Regions from separate parts of the Embleya sp. NPDC008237 genome, predicted to be linked through region 2. Evidence: riboswitches for the same ligand, from Rfam matches in the RefSeq annotation. Region 2 holds a riboswitch; each other region holds the start of a gene.
What was found. Region 2 has a riboswitch for cobalamin ahead of metE (5-methyltetrahydropteroyltriglutamate--homocysteine S-methyltransferase). Riboswitches for the same ligand answer to the same signal wherever they lie in the genome.
Positions count from the first base shown of each region.

Region 1: another riboswitch for cobalamin. It lies ahead of ACFZBU_RS05600 (ribonucleoside-diphosphate reductase subunit alpha); the one in region 2 lies ahead of metE (5-methyltetrahydropteroyltriglutamate--homocysteine S-methyltransferase).
Region 3: another riboswitch for cobalamin. It lies ahead of ACFZBU_RS09860 (ABC transporter substrate-binding protein); the one in region 2 lies ahead of metE (5-methyltetrahydropteroyltriglutamate--homocysteine S-methyltransferase).
Region 4: another riboswitch for cobalamin. It lies ahead of ACFZBU_RS09690 (energy-coupling factor ABC transporter permease); the one in region 2 lies ahead of metE (5-methyltetrahydropteroyltriglutamate--homocysteine S-methyltransferase).

Region 1 covers NZ_JBIBGL010000002.1:552,772-557,758, reverse strand. Annotated here, with positions in the region: gene ACFZBU_RS05615 (GNAT family N-acetyltransferase) at 1-602, shown strand, start outside; gene mug (G/U mismatch-specific DNA glycosylase) at 599-1,294, shown strand; gene ACFZBU_RS05605 (hypothetical protein) at 1,479-1,667, shown strand; cobalamin riboswitch at 2,026-2,273, shown strand; gene ACFZBU_RS05600 (ribonucleoside-diphosphate reductase subunit alpha) at 2,350-4,668, shown strand; gene ACFZBU_RS05595 (ribonucleotide-diphosphate reductase subunit beta) at 4,686-4,987, shown strand, end outside.
Region 2 covers NZ_JBIBGL010000040.1:4,628-9,614, reverse strand. Annotated here, with positions in the region: gene menC (o-succinylbenzoate synthase) at 1-240, shown strand, start outside; gene metE (5-methyltetrahydropteroyltriglutamate--homocysteine S-methyltransferase) at 394-2,718, opposite strand; cobalamin riboswitch at 2,893-3,059, opposite strand; gene ACFZBU_RS47415 (BtrH N-terminal domain-containing protein) at 3,473-4,456, shown strand; gene ACFZBU_RS47410 (MarR family transcriptional regulator) at 4,564-4,923, shown strand.
Region 3 covers NZ_JBIBGL010000003.1:672,596-677,582, forward strand. Annotated here, with positions in the region: gene galK (galactokinase) at 1-49, opposite strand, end outside; gene galE (UDP-glucose 4-epimerase GalE) at 43-1,008, opposite strand; gene galT (galactose-1-phosphate uridylyltransferase) at 1,014-2,156, opposite strand; gene ACFZBU_RS09855 (DeoR/GlpR family DNA-binding transcription regulator) at 2,305-3,108, shown strand; cobalamin riboswitch at 3,304-3,541, shown strand; gene ACFZBU_RS09860 (ABC transporter substrate-binding protein) at 3,776-4,762, shown strand; gene ACFZBU_RS09865 (FecCD family ABC transporter permease) at 4,759-4,987, shown strand, end outside.
Region 4 covers NZ_JBIBGL010000003.1:633,377-638,363, forward strand. Annotated here, with positions in the region: gene ACFZBU_RS09680 (class II aldolase/adducin family protein) at 61-930, shown strand; gene ACFZBU_RS09685 (RDD family protein) at 1,173-1,718, shown strand; cobalamin riboswitch at 1,926-2,136, shown strand; gene ACFZBU_RS09690 (energy-coupling factor ABC transporter permease) at 2,164-2,877, shown strand; gene ACFZBU_RS09695 (energy-coupling factor ABC transporter substrate-binding protein) at 2,874-3,242, shown strand; gene cbiQ (cobalt ECF transporter T component CbiQ) at 3,247-3,990, shown strand; gene ACFZBU_RS09705 (energy-coupling factor ABC transporter ATP-binding protein) at 3,987-4,835, shown strand.

The DNA of each region.
Region 1 (4,987 bases), on a different contig from region 2:
AGTCGTTCGAATGGGTCGACGAGACCACCCCGGCGCTGCGGGCAGCGGCGATCGAAGCCGAGTTGCACGTGCACGAGCACCCGCTGATGGTGCTCGATCCCACCGAGCGACCCAGCGAACGCCCGGACCTGCCGGATCTGGTGACGGTGCGTCGGGTCCGGGCGGACGCCACCGATTTGGCGATCGTGCACAGCGTCGCGACGGTCGGGTTCGCCAACCCGGGCACCGCGTCCGGAACCGACGGCCCCACCGAGCGGGACACCACCGCCCTGGGCCAGGACCCGAATCTGCTGTCCTACCTCAACGAGCGGCTGCGCTCCGGCGAGACGGTGATGTTCGCCGCGTACAGCCCGGCCGGGCCCCTGTGCGTGGGCAGCTACCAGCACCTGTACGACACGGCGGAGATCGTCGGTGTGGCCACGCTCCCCGCGGCCCGACGCGGCGGCCTCGCGGCGGCGGTGACCTGGGAGCTGGCCGGGCATGCGCTCGACGGCGGGAACGACACGGTGTTCCTGTCGGCGGGCGACGAGGACGTGGCGCGCATGTACGGCCGGCTCGGCTTCCGATCGGTGGGCACGGCGCTGATCGCGGAGGCACCATGAGCGCGAAAGAGCCCGAGCCGGGCCCCGCGAAAGCGCTCGTGTTGCCCATCCCGCCGGGCCGCAACCCCACCGCCGCCGAGCTGGCCGCGGCACACGGGCGCAGCATCCCGGACGTGATCGGGCCCGACCTTCGAGTGTTGTTCTGCGGGATCAACCCGGGCCTGTGGTCCGGCGCCACCGGTCGGCACTTCGCCCGTCCGGGGAACCGGTTCTGGCCCGCGCTGTACGCGTCCGGGTTCACACCTCGCCTGCTCGCTCCGACCGAGCAGGACGAGCTGCTCGCGCTCGGTCTCGGCATCACCAACGTGGTGGCCCGCACCACCGCCCGCGCGGACGAGTTGACCAAGGACGAGTACATCGCGGGCGGCGCGGCGCTCACGGCCAGGGTGCACCGGTACCGACCGGCCTGGCTGGCGGTGTTGGGCATCGGCGCGTACCGGACCGGCTTCGGCCGGCCGAAGGCGGTGGTCGGCCGGCAGCACGAGACGATCGGCGACACCGGGATCTGGGTGCTGCCGAACCCGAGCGGCCTGAACGCGCACTGGACGGCGGCGGCGCTGGGCGAGGCGTTCGCCGAACTCCGGGCGGCGAGCGATCCGGACTCCTCGGGCGCGGACGGGGCCGCCGAGCGCCGAGCGGCTCCGGAAGCCCCGGCGGGTCCCGAGGGGCGGGGCGCCGCGCCGCCGGCATGAGGCGGCCGGGGCCGGTGGTCCCGCGCGACGGCACGCCGTCCGCCGATGCCCGATGCCCGGAGCCCGGGTTCCCGGGCGAGTCGGGACCGTTTCGGCTACCTGTATCCGAGTCGATACGTCAACCGACCGAGTGGCATCACCCGGTTGGTGGTTACTTCACGCCCCCTCGCGCGGTTGGGTCGGCATGAAGATCCTGCGGGCCCCGTTCGGGCCGTGGCCCACCGAGACGATCGAGACCCCCGTCTACGAGGCGTTGGTCGCGGAGTGGCGCGACTCGGGTCGGGAGGTGCCGGGAGCGGTGGACCGACCGCACGACCGCCCGGCCCGACACGCCCGCCCGCCGTACTCCGGGCCGCGGACCGGCCGTCCCTGAGCCCGCGCACCGCCCGCGCCCGCGGCGGACCGCCCGACCGCCTCCGCCGCCCGCCGGGCGCGGCGCGGAGACCCGTTCTCGGGTCGCCCCGGCCGCCGCCCTCGCGGCGGATGCGGCAGGCCCCACGACACCGCGCCGCCGGCGTGTCGCGCGACCGCTCGACGCGGTGCACGCGAGTACCGTCGTGCCGGGCATCCGGCGGGAGCCGGTCCCACACCGCCCGCAGGGCACCGCCGCACCCGGTGCCCCGGGGGCCGCACCGCCGGTGGCGGGCCCGCCGGTGGCGATCCGTGGTACGCCGAGAACCGCGACACGACACAACACCTGGGGGTGCAACGACCACCCCGCCACTACATATATGCTCTGCGACGCAGCTGGTTCGCCGTTCCCTCAGGGGAAGGGCGACGCGAGAGGGAATCCGGTGTGAAGCCGGAACTGCCCCGCAGCGGTGAGCGGGAACGAACGTCGTCATGGAGCGCCGAACGTCGAGAGACATTCGGGAAGCGACGACCACTAGGTACTCCGCGGCCCGCCGAGCACGCCGTGCCCGGCGGTGCCCCGGCATGCCCGCGAGTCCGAATACCTGCCGGCTGCCCGTGCCTTCGGGCGCGGGGTCACCTGTACGTACGAGCTCGCGAGGAGAGAGCACGTGACCGTTGTGGACAGCGTGGGCGCGACCCGGATGCGGATCGACGAAAGCCCCGAGGACCAACTGGCAACCCTGGTGCGCACCCAGGCGCGCGATCTGCCGGAGGTCGATCCGGATCGGGTCGTCCGCCGGGTCGTCGCGGGCCTGAACGAGGGCGCGGACAAGGGCGCCGCCGCGGACCTGGCGGTGCGCACCGCGGCCGAGCTGATCGCCGAGGAGCCCGCCTACTCGCGGCTCGCCGCGCGCCTGCTCGCCGGCCGGATCGCGGAAGAGGCCCTGGCGGCCGGCGTCACCTCGTTCAGCGCCGGCATCGCGCTCGGTCGCCGGGAGGGCGTCATCGGCGCGGAGACCGCGGCGTTCGTCGCGAAGCACGCCGCCGAGCTGGACGCCGCCGTGGACGCCGAAGGCGACCGCAGGTTCGAGTACTTCGGCCTGCGCACCGTGTACGACCGCTACCTGCTGCGCCACCCGGTCTCGCGCAAGGTGGTCGAGACGCCGCAGCACTTCCTGCTGCGGGTGGCGTGCGGCCTGGCCCGGGAGCCCGGCGAGGCGATCGGTTTCTACCGGCTGATGTCCTCGCTCGCCTACCTGCCCAGCTCACCGACGCTGTTCAACTCCGGCACGGTGCACACCCAGATGTCCTCGTGCTACCTGCTCGACTCGCCCAAGGACGAGCTGGAGTCGATCTACGACATGTACGGGCGGATCGCCCGGCTGTCGAAGTTCGCCGGCGGCATCGGCGTGGCATGGTCGCGGGTGCGTTCGCGCGGCTCGCTGATCCGCGGCACCAACGGGCACTCCAACGGCATCGTGCCGTGGCTCAAGACGCTCGACTCGTCGGTGGCCGCGGTCAACCAGGGCGGCCGGCGCAAGGGCGCGGCCTGCGTGTACCTGGAGACGTGGCACCCGGACATCCTGGAGTTCCTCGAACTGCGCGAGAACACCGGTGAGGACGCGCGCCGCGCGCACAACCTCAACCTGGCCAACTGGGTGCCGGACCTGTTCATGCGCCGGGTCCAGGAGGACGGCGTCTGGTCGCTGTTCGACCCGAACGAGCTGCCCGAACTGCCCGATCTGTGGGGCGCCGAGTTCGACCGGGTCTACGAAGCCGCCGAGCGGGACGGCCGGTTCGTCCGGCAGATGCCCGCGCGCGACCTGTACGCCCGGATGATGCGCACGCTCGCGCAGACCGGCAACGGCTGGATGACCTTCAAGGACGCGGCCAACCGCACCTGCAACCAGGCCGCGGAGCCGGGCAACGTGGTGCACCTGTCCAACCTGTGCACCGAGATCCTGGAGGTCACCAGCGACGGCGAGACGGCCGTGTGCAACCTCGGCTCGGTCAACCTCGGCGCGCACGTGGTCGCCGGCGAGGGCATGGACTGGGACAAGCTGCGCGCGACGGTTCGCACCGCTGTGGTCTTCCTGGACCGGGTCATCGACATCAACTACTACCCGACCGACCAGGCCGCCGCGTCCAACCCGCGCTGGCGCCCGGTGGGCCTGGGTCTGATGGGCCTGCAGGACGTGTTCTTCACGCTCGGCATGCCGTTCGACTCGGTCGAGGCACGCGAACTGTCCACGCTGATCTCCGAGGAGATCTACCTCACCGCGTTGGAGACCTCCTCGGCGCTCGCCGAGGTACATGGCCCGCACCCCGCCTACGCCCAGACGCACGCCGCGCGCGGTCGGCTCCAGCCCGACCTGTGGGAGGGCGTCCAGCCGACCCAAACCAAGCGTTGGGATGCGCTGCGCGACCGGGTCGCCGAACACGGCCTGCGCAACTCGCTGCTCGTGGCGATCGCACCGACCGCGACCATCGCCTCGATCGCGGGCGCCTACGAGTGCATCGAGCCGCAGGTGTCGAACCTGTTCAAGCGCGAGACGTTGTCCGGCGAGTTCCTCCAGATCAACGCGTACCTGGTGCGCGAGCTCAAGGCCCGCGGCCTGTGGACCCCCGAGGTCCGCGACCGGATCAAGCGCGCCGAGGGCTCGGTCCAGGGCATCGCCGAACTCCCCGAGGACGTGCGCGAGTTGTACCGCACCGCGTGGGAGCTGCCGCAGCGCGCGCTGATCGACCTGGCGGCGGCCCGCTCGCCGTACATCGACCAGTCGCAGTCGCTGAACCTGTTCATGGCCGACCCGACCATCGGCAAGCTGTCCTCGATGTACCGCTACGCGTGGTCCACCGGTCTCAAGACCACGTACTACCTGCGCTCGCGCCCCGCGACGCGGATCCAGCAGGCGACCGTGCCGGCGCAGGCCTCGGCCGCGCCGGTCGAGGAGATCTCCGACCTGGAGGTCATCGCGTGCTCGCTGGAGAACCCCGAAGCCTGTGAGGCGTGCACGTGAGCCTGCTCGATCCCGGAATGAACCTCACGCTGCGCCCGATGCGGTATCCGGACTTCTACGAGAAGTACCGCGCGGCGATCCGCAACACGTGGACGGTCGAAGAGGTCGACCTGCACAGCGACCTGGCCGACCTGGACAAGCTCAGCCCGGCGGAGCGGCACCTCGTGCAGCGCCTGGTCGCGTTCTTCGCGACCGGTGACACGATCGTGGCGAACAACCTGGTGCTGAACCTGTACCGGCACATCAACTCGCCCGAGGGCCGGTTGTACCTGTCGCGGCAACTCTTCGAAGAGGCCGTCCATGTGCAGTTCTACCTGAC
Region 2 (4,987 bases):
GGCGGGATGTTGGAGACCGGCATCGGTCGCGCCGCCAACGTGGCGCTGGCCGCCCTGCCCGGCTTCACCCTCCCGGGCGACACCTCCGGCTCCAGCCGATACTTCGCCACCGACCTCACGAAGCCCTTCGTCCTCTCCGACGGGCACCTCGACGTCCCCACCGGCCCCGGCCTGGGCGTCGAGCCCCTTGCCGACGTCCTCGACGAGGTGACCACGTCGAGCGAATGGATCGCGATGTGACCGCGCGCGTTCGGACCCGGAGGCCGCGGGTCGGCTCGTAGCCGAGTGAAACGCGAGGTCCACAGGAAGCAGGTCGCGGAGGGGCCGCCGGGCCGGGACCGCAAGGTCTCGCCCCGGCGACCCCTGGGCCGTGTCCGCCGGACACGGCCCAGGTCAGGAGAGCGGACCGGGGAGGGTCGTGCGCACCTCACGGGCCGCCGCGACCAGGTTCTCCAGCGAGGCGCGGACCTCGGGCCAGTCGCGGGTCTTGAGGCCGCAGTCGGGGTTGACCCACAGGCGCTCGGCGGGGATCGCGGCCAGCGCCTCGCGCAGCAGGCCCACCACCTCGTCCGTACCGGGGATGCGCGGGGAGTGGATGTCGTACACGCCGGGTCCGGCCTCGCGCGGGTAGCCGTGGGCGGCGAGTTCGGTGGCGACCCGCATGTGCGAGCGGGCCGCCTCCAGGCTGATCACATCGGCGTCGAGGTCGTCGATCGCCCGCACGATGTCGCCGAACTCGGCGTAGCACATGTGGGTATGGATCTGGGTGGCCGCGCGTACGCCCGAGGTGGTCAGGCGGAAGGCCTCGGTGGCCCAGGCCAGATACCGCGGGTGGTCGGTCGCGCGCAGCGGCAGGGTCTCGCGGAGCGCGGGCTCGTCCACCTGGATGACCGAACTCCCGGCGGCCTCCACATCGCGGACCTCGTCCCGCAGCGCGAGTGCGACCTGCCGGGCGGTGACGCCGAGCGGCTGGTCGTCGCGGACGAAGGACCACGCGAGCATGGTGACGGGGCCGGTGAGCATGCCCTTGACCGGTCGGTCGGTCAGCGACCGGGCGAACGAGGTCCAGCGCACGGTCATCGGCTCGGGGCGGGAGACGTCGCCGGCGAGGATCGGCGGGCGCACGTAGCGGGTGCCGTACGACTGGACCCAGCCGTGTCGGGTGGCCACGTAGCCGGTGAGCTGTTCGGCGAAGTACTGGACCATGTCGTTGCGTTCGGGTTCGCCGTGCACCAGGACGTCGATCCCGGCCTTCTCCTGGAAGGAGACGACCTCGCGGATCTCGTTTTCGATGCGTTCCTCGTAGGCCGCGTCGTCGATGCGTCCGGCGCGCAGGTCGGCGCGGGCGGTGCGCAGTTCGGCGGTCTGCGGGAAGGAGCCGATCGTGGTCGTGGGCAGCAACGGCAGGCCCAGGCGGGTGCGTTGGGCGGCGGCTCGTTCGGGGTAGGGCTGGTCGCGGCGGCCGTCCGCCTCGGTGACCGCGGCGACCCGGGCGCGCACGGCGGGGTCGTGGGTGAGGGCGGAGGCGTTGCGTGCGGCCAGGTCGGCCCGGTTGGCGGCGAGGTGGGCCGCGATGGTGTCCGTGCCCTGCCCGAGGCCGCGAGCCAGAGTGACGACCTCCGCGGTCTTTTGTCGGGCGAAGGCGAGCCAGCGGGCGATCTGCGGGTCGATGTCGTGCTCGACGTCGGCGTCCAGGGGTACGTGCAGCAGCGAGCAGGAGGCTGCGACGTCGACGCGGTCGGCCAGGCCCAGCAGAGTGCCGAGCACGGTCAGCGACTTGCCGAGGTCGTTGATCCACACGTTGCGGCCGTCGACGACGCCGGCGACCAGACGCTTGCCGGGCAGCCCGCCGACCGCTGCCAGTGCGTCCAGGTTGGCGGCCGCGGCACCGGTGAAGTCCAGGGCGAGGCCCTCGATCGGGGCCTTGGCCAGGATCGGCAACGCCTCGCCGAGACGATCGAAGTACGAGGCGACCAGCAGCCTGGGTCGGTCGGTGCGACCGCCCAGGTCGCGGTACGCACGTGCGGTGGCGTTGAGTTCGGCGAAGCTGCGGTCCTGGACCAGAGCGGGCTCGTCGAGTTGCACCCACTCGGCGCCGGCGGCCCGCAGGTCGGCGAGCACCTCGGCATACACCGGCAACAGGCGGTCCAGCAGGGTCAGCGGCCGGAAGTCGGCCGCAACGCCCGGTGCGGGCTTGGCGGACAGGAGGAAGGTGAGCGGGCCCACGAGCACCGGGCGCGCGGTCAGCCCCAGCGCGGTGGCCTCCGCGAACTCGGCGACCTGCTTGACGGAGTTCGCGGAGAACGTGGTGTCGGGGCCGAGTTCGGGGACCAGGTAGTGGTAGTTGGTGTCGAACCACTTGGTCAGCTCCAGCGGCGCCACATCCCGGGTGCCGCGCGCCATCGCGAAGTAGCCGTCCAAGGCGTCGGCTTCGACGGCGGCACGGTGTCGGGCCGGGATCGCGCCGACCATCACGCTGGTGTCCAGGACGTGGTCGTAGAGCGAGAAGTCACCGGTGGGAACCTCGTGGATCCCGGCATCGGCGAGCCGACGCCAGTTGGCGTGGCGCAGTTCGGCCGAGGCGTCGCCGAGCGCGTCGGCGGTGACCCGACCGGCCCAGTAGCCCTCGATGGCCTTCTTCAGCTCTCGGCGCGGGCCCTGTCGGGGGTAGCCGTACACGGTGGCGCGTGCTGCCGCGGCTGCGGACTTGGTGGTCACGGAACTCTCCTTCGCGAGTTGTCTCCGGGATCCCGGGACGAATCGAAGGCGCGAAGGGATGGCAAACCGCGGGGGCCACTTCGGCGCACTCGCGCACGTGTCCCACCGGGTTGTCCGCCGACCCGCCCACGAGGTCACCGAGATCACCGTGCGCTTCGGCGGCGCACGGGCAGTGGCAGGTCTTCGGACTCGTGGGCGTGCCCACCGAAAAGGCGGACTCCTACTGGCCGTCGCTTCCCGGGCCCGGCGCGGGCCCAGTGCTGTTGACGGCGGTCGTTCCCACTCACCGCTGCGGGGCAGTCCCGGATTCACACCGGGTTCCCTCTTGCGACGCGTCTGCCTGGCGGGCAGGGCGAACCGACTGCGTCCGCCAGCTTAGCCGGCCGCGGGCGGGTTCGGAACGCGAGTCCACCGAGTGGACGGCGCGCGGCGCGGTGCATCCGTGCGGCAGGCGGCCCGAAAGGGTCGCGGCCTCGCCTTCGGGGAGCCCGGTGACCCGCCACTCCGGCGATCCGGCCGCCGGCCGAACCGCGGTGCGGATCCCGGTGTGCGGGGCGACGTCGAAGTCTTCGCGGGCGGCGGCCGGGGCCGGCTCGCTTCGCAGGGCCGCGCGCGGCATGATCTCCCCCGTGTGCGCGCCGAATTCATCCGCGGGGCCCGGCCACGAGCCGCGGACACGTCGGGCGAAACCGGCACCGCACGAAGAACCGATGAGCCGGCTGACGATTCCTGGCGAGGAGAACACGGCGTGACCATGGTGACGGACATCGATGCCCGAGGTACGCAGCACTGCGAGACGACGACTCTGGGGGTGTTGCTGCGTCACCAAGGACTCGATCTGTCCGAGCCGATGCTCTTCGGCCTCGGCTCCGGCCTGTCCTTCATCTACTGGGACAGCAAGAGCATGGGCTTCCCCTTCCTCGGGGGACGGGTCAAGCCGTTCGACCTCACCAAAAACCTGGCGACCGGACTCGGGTACGAACTCCAGGTCCGGGAAACCGCCTCCCCCCGCAGGGCGTGGGAGAACGTGACAGCCGTCATCGACGCCGGTCGACCGGTCGGGTTGCAACTCGACAGCTACCATCTGGACTACTTCGGATCGAAGGTCCACTTCGGCGGCCACGTCGTCGCCATGTACGGCTACGACGACCGCTTCGCCTACCTGGTGGACACCGACCAGCAGGGCGGAGCGGTGGCCACGAGCCTGACCGGCCTCGCCCGGGCCAGGGCCGCGCGCGGCCCGATGACCGCCAAGCACCGCTCCTTCACCCTCACCGCTCCGAGGAACCCGCCCTCGCCGCAGGGGCAAATCATCCCCGCCATCACCGGCTGTGCCCAAGCGTTCCTCGACCCGCCCATCGCCAACCTCGGCCACCGCGGCATCGAGAAGGCCGGCAAGCTGGTGCGCACATGGTTCCAGCGCACCGACGCCCCGCAGCGTGACCTGCCACAGGCCGCCCTGCTGATGGAGAAGGCCGGCACCGGCGGCGCCCTGTTCCGGAACCTCTACCGCGACTTCCTCGCCGAGTGCACCGAAGTGCTCGACAGCGGCCATCTGCGCACCGGGCACACGCTGTACACCGAGGCAGCCACCCTGTGGACGGAAGTGGCAGCACTGATCGAGAAGGCCGGTGAATCGGGCGAGCCGCGACTTCTCGTGCAGGCCGGCACGATCCTCGGCGATCTTTCGCGCATCGAGCGCGAGGCCATGCAAGCGCTGAGCCGCCTGGAGGCGTGAGGCATCGAGCGCGCCCCGGCCGGTGGCCCCCACGGCGCCCACCGGCGACCTACCGATCGGGCGTCGCCGAGACCGGGCCCGGGTGCTGTGGCCGGGTCGGCTCGTGGGTGCCGCGTGCCGTCCGCGATGCGGGTGACGCGGACCGGCGGCGCCGCCGGGCGACCGTCGACGTCAAAGAGGGACTGCGTGCGCCGAGCCTCCAGCTGTCCCTGCTCAACCGGCAGGTCAGCACCCATTTGACGCTCCGAGACGTCGACTTGGACTGCCTGGACCTCGTCAACGCCCACGGCCCGCTGAGCCCGAGCGCACTGGCGCGCCGCGCCGGTCTCCATGCCGCCACGATGACCGGCGTCCTGGACCGACTCGAACGCGCCGGCTGGGTGTCCCGCGAGCCGGACCCCTCGGACCGCCGGGGCACCCGGATCCGGGCCCTGCGTGATCGCAACGCCGAGGACCTGGCCGGCTGACCGCACCCGGCCACACCGATCGGTCCGGCGCCACCCGACGGGAGCGACACCGGCCGAGCCACCG
Region 3 (4,987 bases), on a different contig from region 2:
CCCGGCCCGGCGCCGCCCAGACGCCTTCGACGCGGAACTCGCTCACCACGCCGCCTCGCCGTCCCGCAGGAACGTCCACGCGTCCGCCACGATGTCCTCCAGCGAGGTCCGGGTCGGCCGCCAGCCCAGCACGTCGCGCGCCCGGTCGGCGGCGGCCACCAGCACCGGCGGATCGCCCGCCCGGCGCGGCGCCTCGTGCGCCGGTACCGCGCAGCCGGTCACCGTGCGGACCGCGTCCACCACGTCCCGGACCGAGAAGCCGGTCCCGTTGCCGAGGTTGCAGATCAGGTGCCCGGTCGCGGCGCCGCCCTCGCCGGTCGCGGCGAGCGCGAGCAGGTGCGCGTCGGCCAGGTCGGCGACGTGGATGTAGTCGCGCACGCACGTCCCGTCCGGCGTCGGGTAGTCGGTGCCGTACAGCGCGACCGAGCCGCGGGTGCCGTTGGGCACCTGGAGGGCCAGCGGGATCAGGTGGGTCTCGGTCGCATGCCGCTCGCCGTACCGGCCGTACGCGCCCGCGACGTTGAAGTAGCGCAGACTCACCGCCCGCAGGCCGTACGCGGCGCAGTACGAGGTGATCAGGTGATCGACCGTCAGCTTCGAGGCGCCGTACGGGTTCGTCGGCGCGCACGGCGCGTCCTCGGTGATCGGTGAGACCTCGGGGGCACCGTAGACGGCCGCGGTGGAGGAGAACACGAAGCGGGTGATGCCGTGCGTACGCAGCGCGTCCAGCAGCGCGAGCGAGCCGCCCACGTTGTTGTGCCAGTACCCGGCCGGCCCGGTGACGGACTCGCCGACCAGGGAGGACGCGGCGAAGTGCAGGACCGCGTCGAACGACGGGTCCAGGTGCCGGGCGGCGTCCTGGACCCGGCCCTCGACGAACACCGCCTTGTCCGGGACCGCGTCGCGATGCCCGGTGGACAGGTCGTCGAGCACCACCACGTCGTGGCCGGCCGCGACCAGGTGGGCGGCGACGACGCTGCCCACGTAGCCCGCTCCGCCGGTGACCATGAGCCTCATTCGCCGACCTCCCGCAGTCGTGCCGCCGCGGTCTCCGGCGGAACGTCGCTGATGAACACACCCATCCCCGATTCGCTCCCGGCAAGGTACTTCAGCTTGCCCGGTGCCCGTCGAATCGAGAAAAGTTCCAGGTGGAGCGCGAAGTCGACCCGGCCCGAGCGGACCGGCGCCTGCTGCCAGGCGGCGATGTACGGCGCGGGCTCGCCGTCGAAGAGGCGGTCGAAGCGGCCGAGCAGATCCAGGTACATCGGGCCGAACTCGGCGCGCGCGGCCTCCTCCAGCGCGAGCAGGTCCGGCACCCGGCGGTTCGGGTACAGGTGCACCTCGTACGGCCAGCGCGCGGCGGCGGGCACGAACGCGGTCCAGTGCTCGCCCTCGGCCACGATCCGCGATCCGTCGGCCCGCTCCGCGGCGAGCACGTCCTCGAACAGGTTGCGACCGGTGCGGTGCCGGTGCGCGGCCGTGCTCGCGATCATCGTGGCCGTGCGCGGGGTGACGAACGGGTAGGCGTAGATCTGCCCGTGCGAGTGCGGCAGCGTGACGCCGATCTCCCGGCCGCGGTTCTCGAAGCAGTACACCTGCTCGACGCCGGGCAGCGCGGACAATTCGGCGGTGCGGTCGGTCCACGCGTCCAGTACCAGGCGCACCCGCTCGGGGGTGAGGTCCTTGAAGGACGCGTCGTGCTCGGGGGTGAAGCACATCACCTCGCACCGTCCGCCGGACGGCCGGCTCGGGAACGGGTCGTGGTCCCAGCCGGGCTCGGGCCGCCCGGCCGCAGCGCCGCCGGCAACGGGTGTCGAAGGGTCCTGGCCTGCCCGGCCGGAGGTCGAGGACCCGGACATCGACGGGAAGCGGTTCTCGAAGACGACGACCTCGTAGTCGGCCTCGGCGACCTCGGTGGCCCGCTCGGGCGTGGACGGGCACAGCGGGCACGCGTCGGCGGCGGGCAGGTGGGTCCTGGTCTGCCGGTGCGAAGCGACCACGACCCACTCGTCGAGCAGTCGGTCGTAGCGCATCTCGGAGCCACTGACCACGGGGGCGAGATCACGCGGATCGACGGCGGTGCGGACCGCGTCGTCCCGCGTGTCGTAGTAGACGATCTCGCGACCGTCGGCCATGACGGCCTGCGTCTTCTTCATGTATTCAATCTTGCGAAGCTTTCCAAAACTTGTCAATCAGAAAGTCGTAGCGCCCAGGACGCTTGCCATTTCTGCCGTCCCGGACGCCATCCGCCCGGGACCACCTGCGGTTTGACAAGTTTCGGAAGGTGTCCGCAAGATGGCGGCCATGCCTGACGACGACACCGACGGTCTGCCCGCCGAGGGCCGCCGCGCCCGGATGGCCGCGACGATCGCGGATCGAGGCTTCGCCAAGGTCACCGACCTGGCCGAGGCGTTCGGCATCTCGCGCGTGACGGTCCGGGCCGACCTGGAGGTGCTGGAGCGCCAGGGCCGGCTGCGCCGAGTCCGCGGCGGCGCCATGTTCACCGGTCGCGATCCCCGGGTCGAGCCGTCCTTCGAGGAGGCGCTGACCTCGGCATCACCCGCGAAGACGCTGATCGGGCAGGCTGCCGCGGCGCTGGTGTCGCCGTCCGAGAGCGTGGTCCTGGACGTGGGTACGACCACCACGTTCGTGGCCCGGGCCCTGGTGGACCGCGACGACCTGCGCGACCTCGTGGTGTTCACCAACGGGCTGACCATCGCCCTGGAGCTGGAGCGGGCCATCCCCCGGTTCTCGGTCGTGGTCACCGGCGGCACCCTGCGGCCGTTGCAGCATTCCCTGATCAATCCGCTCGGCGACCACATCCTGGAGCGCATCCACGCCGACACGGTCTTCCTCGGCTGCAACGGCGTGCACCCCACGGGCGGCATCACCAACGTGAACCTGCCCGAGGCCGAGGCCAAGCGGGCGATGTTGCGGGCGGCCGGGCGTCGGGTCGTGGTCGCCGACGGGTCGAAGCTGGGTCGGGTCGAACTCGCCGAGGTATGCCCGCTGGCGGACATCGACCTGCTGATCACCAGCGGACCGGCCGACCCGGACACGCTCGACGCGCTGCGCGACGTGGGGCTGGAGATCCTGGTCGCCGAGTAGCGGCCGAAGCGACGGGCGGCGCCACGGGCTCCGGGCCACTCGGTCGGGGCGACCTCGCCCGGGCCGACCTCGCGCGGATCGGCCCGCCCCGAACCGCCTCGCCCGCCGATCCGGATCGGGCCGATCCAAGCCCCGGTGCCCCTGCTTGCGGCGACCCGCGCGGCCCCCTCGGTCGGCCGCCGAATCGACCATGGTTAGGCTGCCCTTGCGAACGGTTCACCCGGCTTCGACCGATTCCGGGTGTCGCAAGAGGGAATCCGGTGCGAATCCGGAACTGCCCCGCAGCGGTAAGTGGGAACGAAAGTCGCCATCACGCACTGGGCCCGGTGATACGGGATCCGGGAAGCGGCGACCGGTAGGAAATCCGGCCACACCCGTGGCGATCGGAACCCGCCCACGAGTCCGAAGACCTGCCGTCGCCCGCGTTCGCCTCGCGCACGCGGACTTCCGGGACCTCGCGGGCGGGTCCGTCGGACGACGGCGCCGCACGGTGTCCGCCGCCGCGCTCCCTCCCGAGTTCCCCGACGAGGACTCGCAAGGGAGAGCTTCGACGATGCCGACACGAATGTGGACACGGACGCCGATACCGGGGCGGACACGGACGCCGATTCCGAGGCGGACACCTGGGCGGATACGGACGCCGATGCCTGGGCGGATACCGACCCCGATGCCCCGCACCCGCACGTGGGCCGCCGCGGTTGCCGCGCTCGCGCTGTTCGCGACCGCGTGCGGCGGTGCGGTGCAGGACAAGAAGCCGAGCGCGCCCGCGCCCGTCGCCTACAAGCCGTACACCGACGCCGACAACTGCGGCGTCACCACGACCTACGACCGGCCGCCGCAACGCGCCGCCACGCTGACCTCGAACGCCACCGAGCTGATGCTCGAACTGGGGCTGGCCGACCGAATGGTGGGCACCGCGTACCTCAAGGGCCGCACCATCGGCGACAGGTACAAGGAGGCGTACGCGCGCATCCCGGTGCTCGCCGACGCGCAGCCCTCACTGGAGAAACTGCTCGAAGCCACGCCGGACTTCGTCTACTCGGGCTACCCCGACGGCTTCTCGGAGTCGTCCGGCCACACCCGCGCCCGGCTCGGCGAGCTGAACGTCAGGACCCACCTCAACCCCGAGGGCTGCGCCAAGGCGCCGGTCACCTTCGACCGGCTCTACGACGAACTCCGCTCCATCGGCGGCATCTTCGGCGTCCCCGAGCGTGCCGAACACTCGGTCGCCGAACTGCGCCGACGGCTGGACGCGGTCACCGCGCGGCTCGCGGGCACGACACCGGTCAAGGTGTTCGTGTACAACTCGGGCGCCGACGCCGCGCAGACCACGGGCGGCAACTCGATGCTCGACGAGATCATCACCCGCGCCGGCGGCACCAACGTGTTCGCCGATCTGAACGAGCGCTGGACCAAGGTCTCCTGGGAACAGGTGGCCGAACGCAAGCCGGACGTGGTGCTGATCTACGACTACGTGACGCCGTCGGTGGAAGCCAAGATCAGCACACTCAGGGCCGTTCCCGTACTCGCCGACGTACCCGCACTGCGCGCGAACGCCTTCCCGGTGGTCTCGCTGTCCGTCGCCCAGCCCGGACCGCGCTCCGTGGACGCGGTCGAGGAACTCGCGAAGCAGCTGCACCCCGACCGGTCATGACGATCGATCGGGACCCGACGGCGGTACGGGTCGCCATCCTGCGCGGCGGCCCGCCGGCGGTGCCGGGCCCGGGCCGCCCGGTCGACGTGCCGGGCGGCCGGGTACGGCTCCCGCTGGTGGTCGGTGCCCTGCTCGTGGCGCTGTTCGCGGCGGCGACGGCCGGGCTGCTGGTGGGATCGGTGCCCGTGCCGTGGTCGGAGACGTGGCGCATCCTCGCGCATCGGA
Region 4 (4,987 bases), on a different contig from region 2:
ATGTGACTCGCCGGTAGCGTCGGCCGAAGTCCCGCGCGACCCGAGTCCGAGGAGATGGACATGTCCGGCACCGATGCGCAGCAAGCCCAGGACGTGCAGGCAGGGCGGGTGACCCCGCCGCGGCCGACCCCGCCGCGGCCGGTATCGCCGGCGGACCTGAGCTTCGCGCTGCCGCCCACCTTCGAGACCGTCGAGCAGGAGCGCCGGCACCGCAAGGAACGCTTGACCGCCGCGCTGCGACTGTTCGGCCGCTTCGGCTTCGAGGAGGGCGTGGCCGGGCACATCACCGCACGCGACCCGGAGCTCACCGATCACTTCTGGGTCAACCCGTTCGGGATGTCGTTCAAGCACATCACCGTGGACGACCTGATCCTGGTCAACCACGAGGGGCAGGTCGTCGAGGGTCGATTCCACGTCAACCAGGCCGCGTTCGCGATCCACTCGCAGATCCACGCGGCCCGCCCGGACGTGGTCGCGGCGGCGCACAGCCACTCCGTGCACGGGCGGGCGATCTCCGCGCTCGGCATCAGGCTCGAACCGATCACCCAGGACGTGTGCCCCTTCTACGAGGACCACGAGCTGTTCGACGACTACGCGGGTGTCGTGCTCGACGCCGAGGAGGGCCGCCGGATCGCCGAGACGCTCGGCCCGCGCAAGGCGCTGATCCTGCGCAATCACGGCCTGCTCACGGTCGGGCAGTCGGTCGACGCCGCGGCGTGGTGGTTCATCACCATGGAGCGCTCCTGCCAGGTGCAGCTGCTCGCCCAGGCGGCCGGCGAACTCAAGCCGATCTCGCCGGAGAACGCCCGGCTGACCCGCGAACAGCTGGGCAACGACACGGTGGCCTGGATCAACTACAAGCCGCTGTACGACGTGATCAGCCGCTCCGAGCCGGACCTGTTCGGGGCGGACGGTCCGATGACGCCCTGATCGGCCGGCGCCGCGCCGGACCACGTCCGCCGCGTCGCGGCGCGGGCTCGGCTCGATACGGCGCGGCGCGGCACCGCACGACTCGGCTTCGGGTCATCGAACGACGTCCTCCGGTCGATTCCGGTGACCGCCCGCCTCCCCTCCGTGTCCGGTCGGCCTCCATGTCCGCCGACCGGGCGCAATCTCTGCGATATCCGGCCGCGCCGGGAGTCAACTCGCCCGGTAGCGGAAAGTACAAGGACATGTACGAACGGAGCCTTCCGCAGCACTTCGCGCGCTCGGCACGTCCCGCCCGGTCGGGTGCCCGACTGTGGCTGCCCGCGGTCGAGAGCCCGCTCGTCCCCTCGGTGCTGTGGCGCCGAATCGGCCAGTTCCTGGTGGACGTGGTGGCCTCCGCGCTGTTGCCCGGAGCCGCGATGTTCCTGTTCGTCCTGCTGCCCACGCACCCCGACGGCTCGATCCGCAGCGGTCCGCTGACCACGACGATCACCGCCGGCGTGATCGTCGTCGCGGTCGCGATCCTGTTCTGGTACTGGGTGCTGCGTCCCGCCGAGCACGACGGGCGCACGTGGGGCATGCAGGTGTTCGGCATCCGCGTCGTGGACGTGTCCGGCGGACGTGCCGGCCGGCGCCAACTCGGGATCCGCTGGCTGCTGTTGGCCGTCGACGCGTTCGCACTCGGCGCGATCGGGCTGACCGCGGTGCTCGGCAGCGAGCGACGGCAGCGGGTCGGCGATCGGGTGGCGGGCACCCTGGTCGTCCGCGGCCGCGGCCCCGGCCTGGACTGAGCCGGCCGCACGGCACTCGTCCGCGCCGCCTGCGACCCGGGTCGCCCTCCCGCGGGCCGCCCCGGATCGTGGACCGCGCGAGTGCGCGCAAGGCCAGGACAGCTGCGGCCCGTTTCCGGAATGCGGCTATTGATCGGCCGCTCCGCCCATCTTGTGGTCTTGCGCACGGTTTGCAAAAGCCACCTTGTCGCCATGTCCATCCGACCACTAGTGTCGGCTCGCCGTGGTGTTCGGGAAGCCGGTTCGATGCCGGCGCGGCCCTCGCCACTGTGATCGGGAAGTTCTCCTCCACCCCCGCGAAAACGTTGATTCGTCGTCTCGGGGAAGCCACTGGGACCGCTTGCGCGGCCCCGGGAAGGCGGAGACGTGAACGTACGACCCGTCAGCCAGGAGACCGGCCACGGCGATCGTCCGTCCACGAGGTGTTGGAGAGGGACCCTTCCTCATGCATATCGCCGAGGGCTATCTGCCCTGGGAACACGCCGTCGCCTGGGGCGTCGCGTCGACCCCGTTCGTCGTCCACGGTGCCCGCGCGCTCACCCGCGAGGTACGCGACCGCCCCGAGAACACCCTGCTGCTGGGCGCGTCCGGCGCGTTCTCGTTCGTGCTGTCCGCACTGAAGATCCCCTCCGTCACCGGGAGTTGCTCGCATCCCACCGGTACCGGACTGGGCGCCATCCTGTTCCGACCACCGATCATGGCCGTGCTGGGCACGATCACCCTGCTCTTCCAGGCGTTGTTGCTGGCGCACGGCGGGCTGACCACACTCGGCGCGAACGCGTTCTCGATGGCGATCGTCGGCCCGTGGGCGGGTTACGGCGCCTATCGACTGGCCCGCTCACTACTCGATCGACGCGGCGGCACCATGCCGCTGGATGTCGCGGTGTTCCTGGGCGCGTTCGTCGCGGACCTGAGCACGTACTGCGTGACAAGCGTGCAACTGGCCCTCGCCTTCCCCGACCCCGACAGCGGATTCCCCGGCGCCCTGGCCAAGTTCGGCGGCATCTTCTCGCTCACCCAGATCCCGCTGGCGATCAGTGAGGGTCTGCTGACCGTCCTGGTCGTGCGCTTGCTGCGGCAGTCCAGCCGAGGCGACCTGATCCGCCTCGGTGTGGTCACCGACGCGCGGGTCGCGCGCGAGGAGGAGAAGACCAAGTGAAGCGCTCGACGAAGATCAACCTGCTGATCGTGCTGGCCGTGGTGCTGCTCGCGGCGCTGCCCGTGGTGTTCGGGATGGGCGACCACAAGGACGAGCCGTTCGCGGGCTCCGACACCCAGGCCGAGACCGCGATCACCGAGAACGACCCGGACTACGAACCGTGGTTCAGCCCGCTGTACGAACCGCCGTCCGGCGAGATCGAGTCCGGCCTGTTCGCGTTGCAGGCCGCAGTCGGCGCAGGCGTGGTCGGCTACGTGTTCGGCGTCAAGCGCACCCGTCGCCGACTCGCGCCCGAGGCCGCGGACACACCCGACGAGCCGGCGGACGCCGCCGCCGAGGCACCGGTATCGGCCCCGGGTCGCTGATCCCGTGTTGCCGATCGATGCGGCGGCGCACGCGAGTTCGTGGCGCCGCCGCCACCCGGCCGACAAGGCCGTGCTCTCCTTCGGGCTGCTCGGCTGCGCGGTCGCGCTGCCGCCGTGGCCGGGCGCGGTCCTGGTCGCCGGGACCGTCCTGGTCGTCGCGTTCGGGTTCGCCAAGGTGCCCGCCCGGCGGTTGTGGCGGGCCGCCCGCGCCCCGCTCGGCTTCGCCGCCACCGGCGCCCTGACGCTGCTCGTGAGCATCGGCGCGGACGGCGTCGGGTGGGCCGAGGACGGACCGCGCCACGCGGCCGAGTTGCTCGCCCGCTCCGGTGCCGCCGGCCTCGCGATGTTGCTGTTCGCGTTCACCACGCCGCTGTCGGACGTGTTGCCCCGGCTGACCCGGGTGGGTGTCCCGGCCGCCGTGGTGGACGTCGCGGCGGTGATGTACCGGATGTTGTTCGTGCTCTACGACACGACCGCGAGGATCAACCAGGCGCAGGCCGGCCGGCTGGGCCATCGCACCCGTCGGGCCCGGTGGCGCTCGGTGGCCGGGCTCGGCTCGGCGGTGTTCGTGCACGCGTTCGCTCGCGCCCAACGCCTGGAGGCGGGCCTGGCCGGGCGCGGCTACGACGGGCGCCTGCGGGTGCTCGTGGACGAGGTACGAATCTCGCGTGCCTTCGTCGTGGGCTCCCTGTTCGTGGTGGCGGCGGTCGTCGCCGCCACCCTTCTCCTGGTATCGGTGGTGCCGTGATTCCGTTGCGGGTACGAGAGATCGGCTACGCCTACGAGGACGGGCCGCCGGTGTTGAGCGGGTTGTCCCTGGCCGTTCCGGCCGGCCGCGCGCTGGCCCTGCTCGGGCCGAACGGCTGCGGGAAGACCACGCTGCTGCGGCTGTTGACCGGCGGCCTGGTGCCGGATTCGGGGCGGGTCGAATTGCACGGGGTGCCGATTCGGCACGACCGCAAGGGACTCACCGCGCTGCGTCGGGTCGTGCAGCTGGTCGTCCAGGATCCCGACGACCAGCTGTTCTCCGCGTCGGTGGGCCAGGACGTCTCGTTCGGGCCGCTCAATCTGGGCCTGGACCCGGCCGAGGTGCGTTCGCGGGTGGCCGAGGCGCTCGCCGCGCTCGGGATCACCGCGCTGGCCGAACGACCGGTGCACCTGCTGTCCTTCGGCCAGCGCAAGCGGGTCGCCATCGCCGGTGCGATCGCGATGCGGCCCGAGGTGCTGGTGCTGGACGAGCCGACCGCCGGCCTGGACCCGGCCGGACAGGAGGCCCTCCTGGACACCCTGGCCGAGTTGCGTGCGGCCGGGACCACGGTGGTGATGGCCACGCACGACGTGGACCTCGCGCTGCGCTGGGCCGACGACGCGGCCGTGTTGGCCGACGGGCGCCTGCACACCGGGCCGGCGGAGGTGCTGCTCGCGGACACCGCGTTGCTGGCCGCGGCGAGTCTGCGGCCGACTTGGGCCCACGCGGCCGCCGCCGTGCTGGCCGCGCACGGCCTGACGCCGACGGGCGGCCTGCCCCGGACACCGGCCGAGCTGGCGGCCCTGGCGGTCCGGCCGTCCACCGCCGAGACCCGCGCGCACTGATCGGACGCGGGCCCCGGACGCATGTCCGGTCCCGCAGCCCCGGCCGGCCGTGCGCTCCGGGCCGCCCGGGCCGAGTCCCGCGCGGCCCGGTGGGTGCCGCGCCCCGGGCACCCGCATCCCGCCACCGGACGACGCGGCCTGATCCGGCGGTC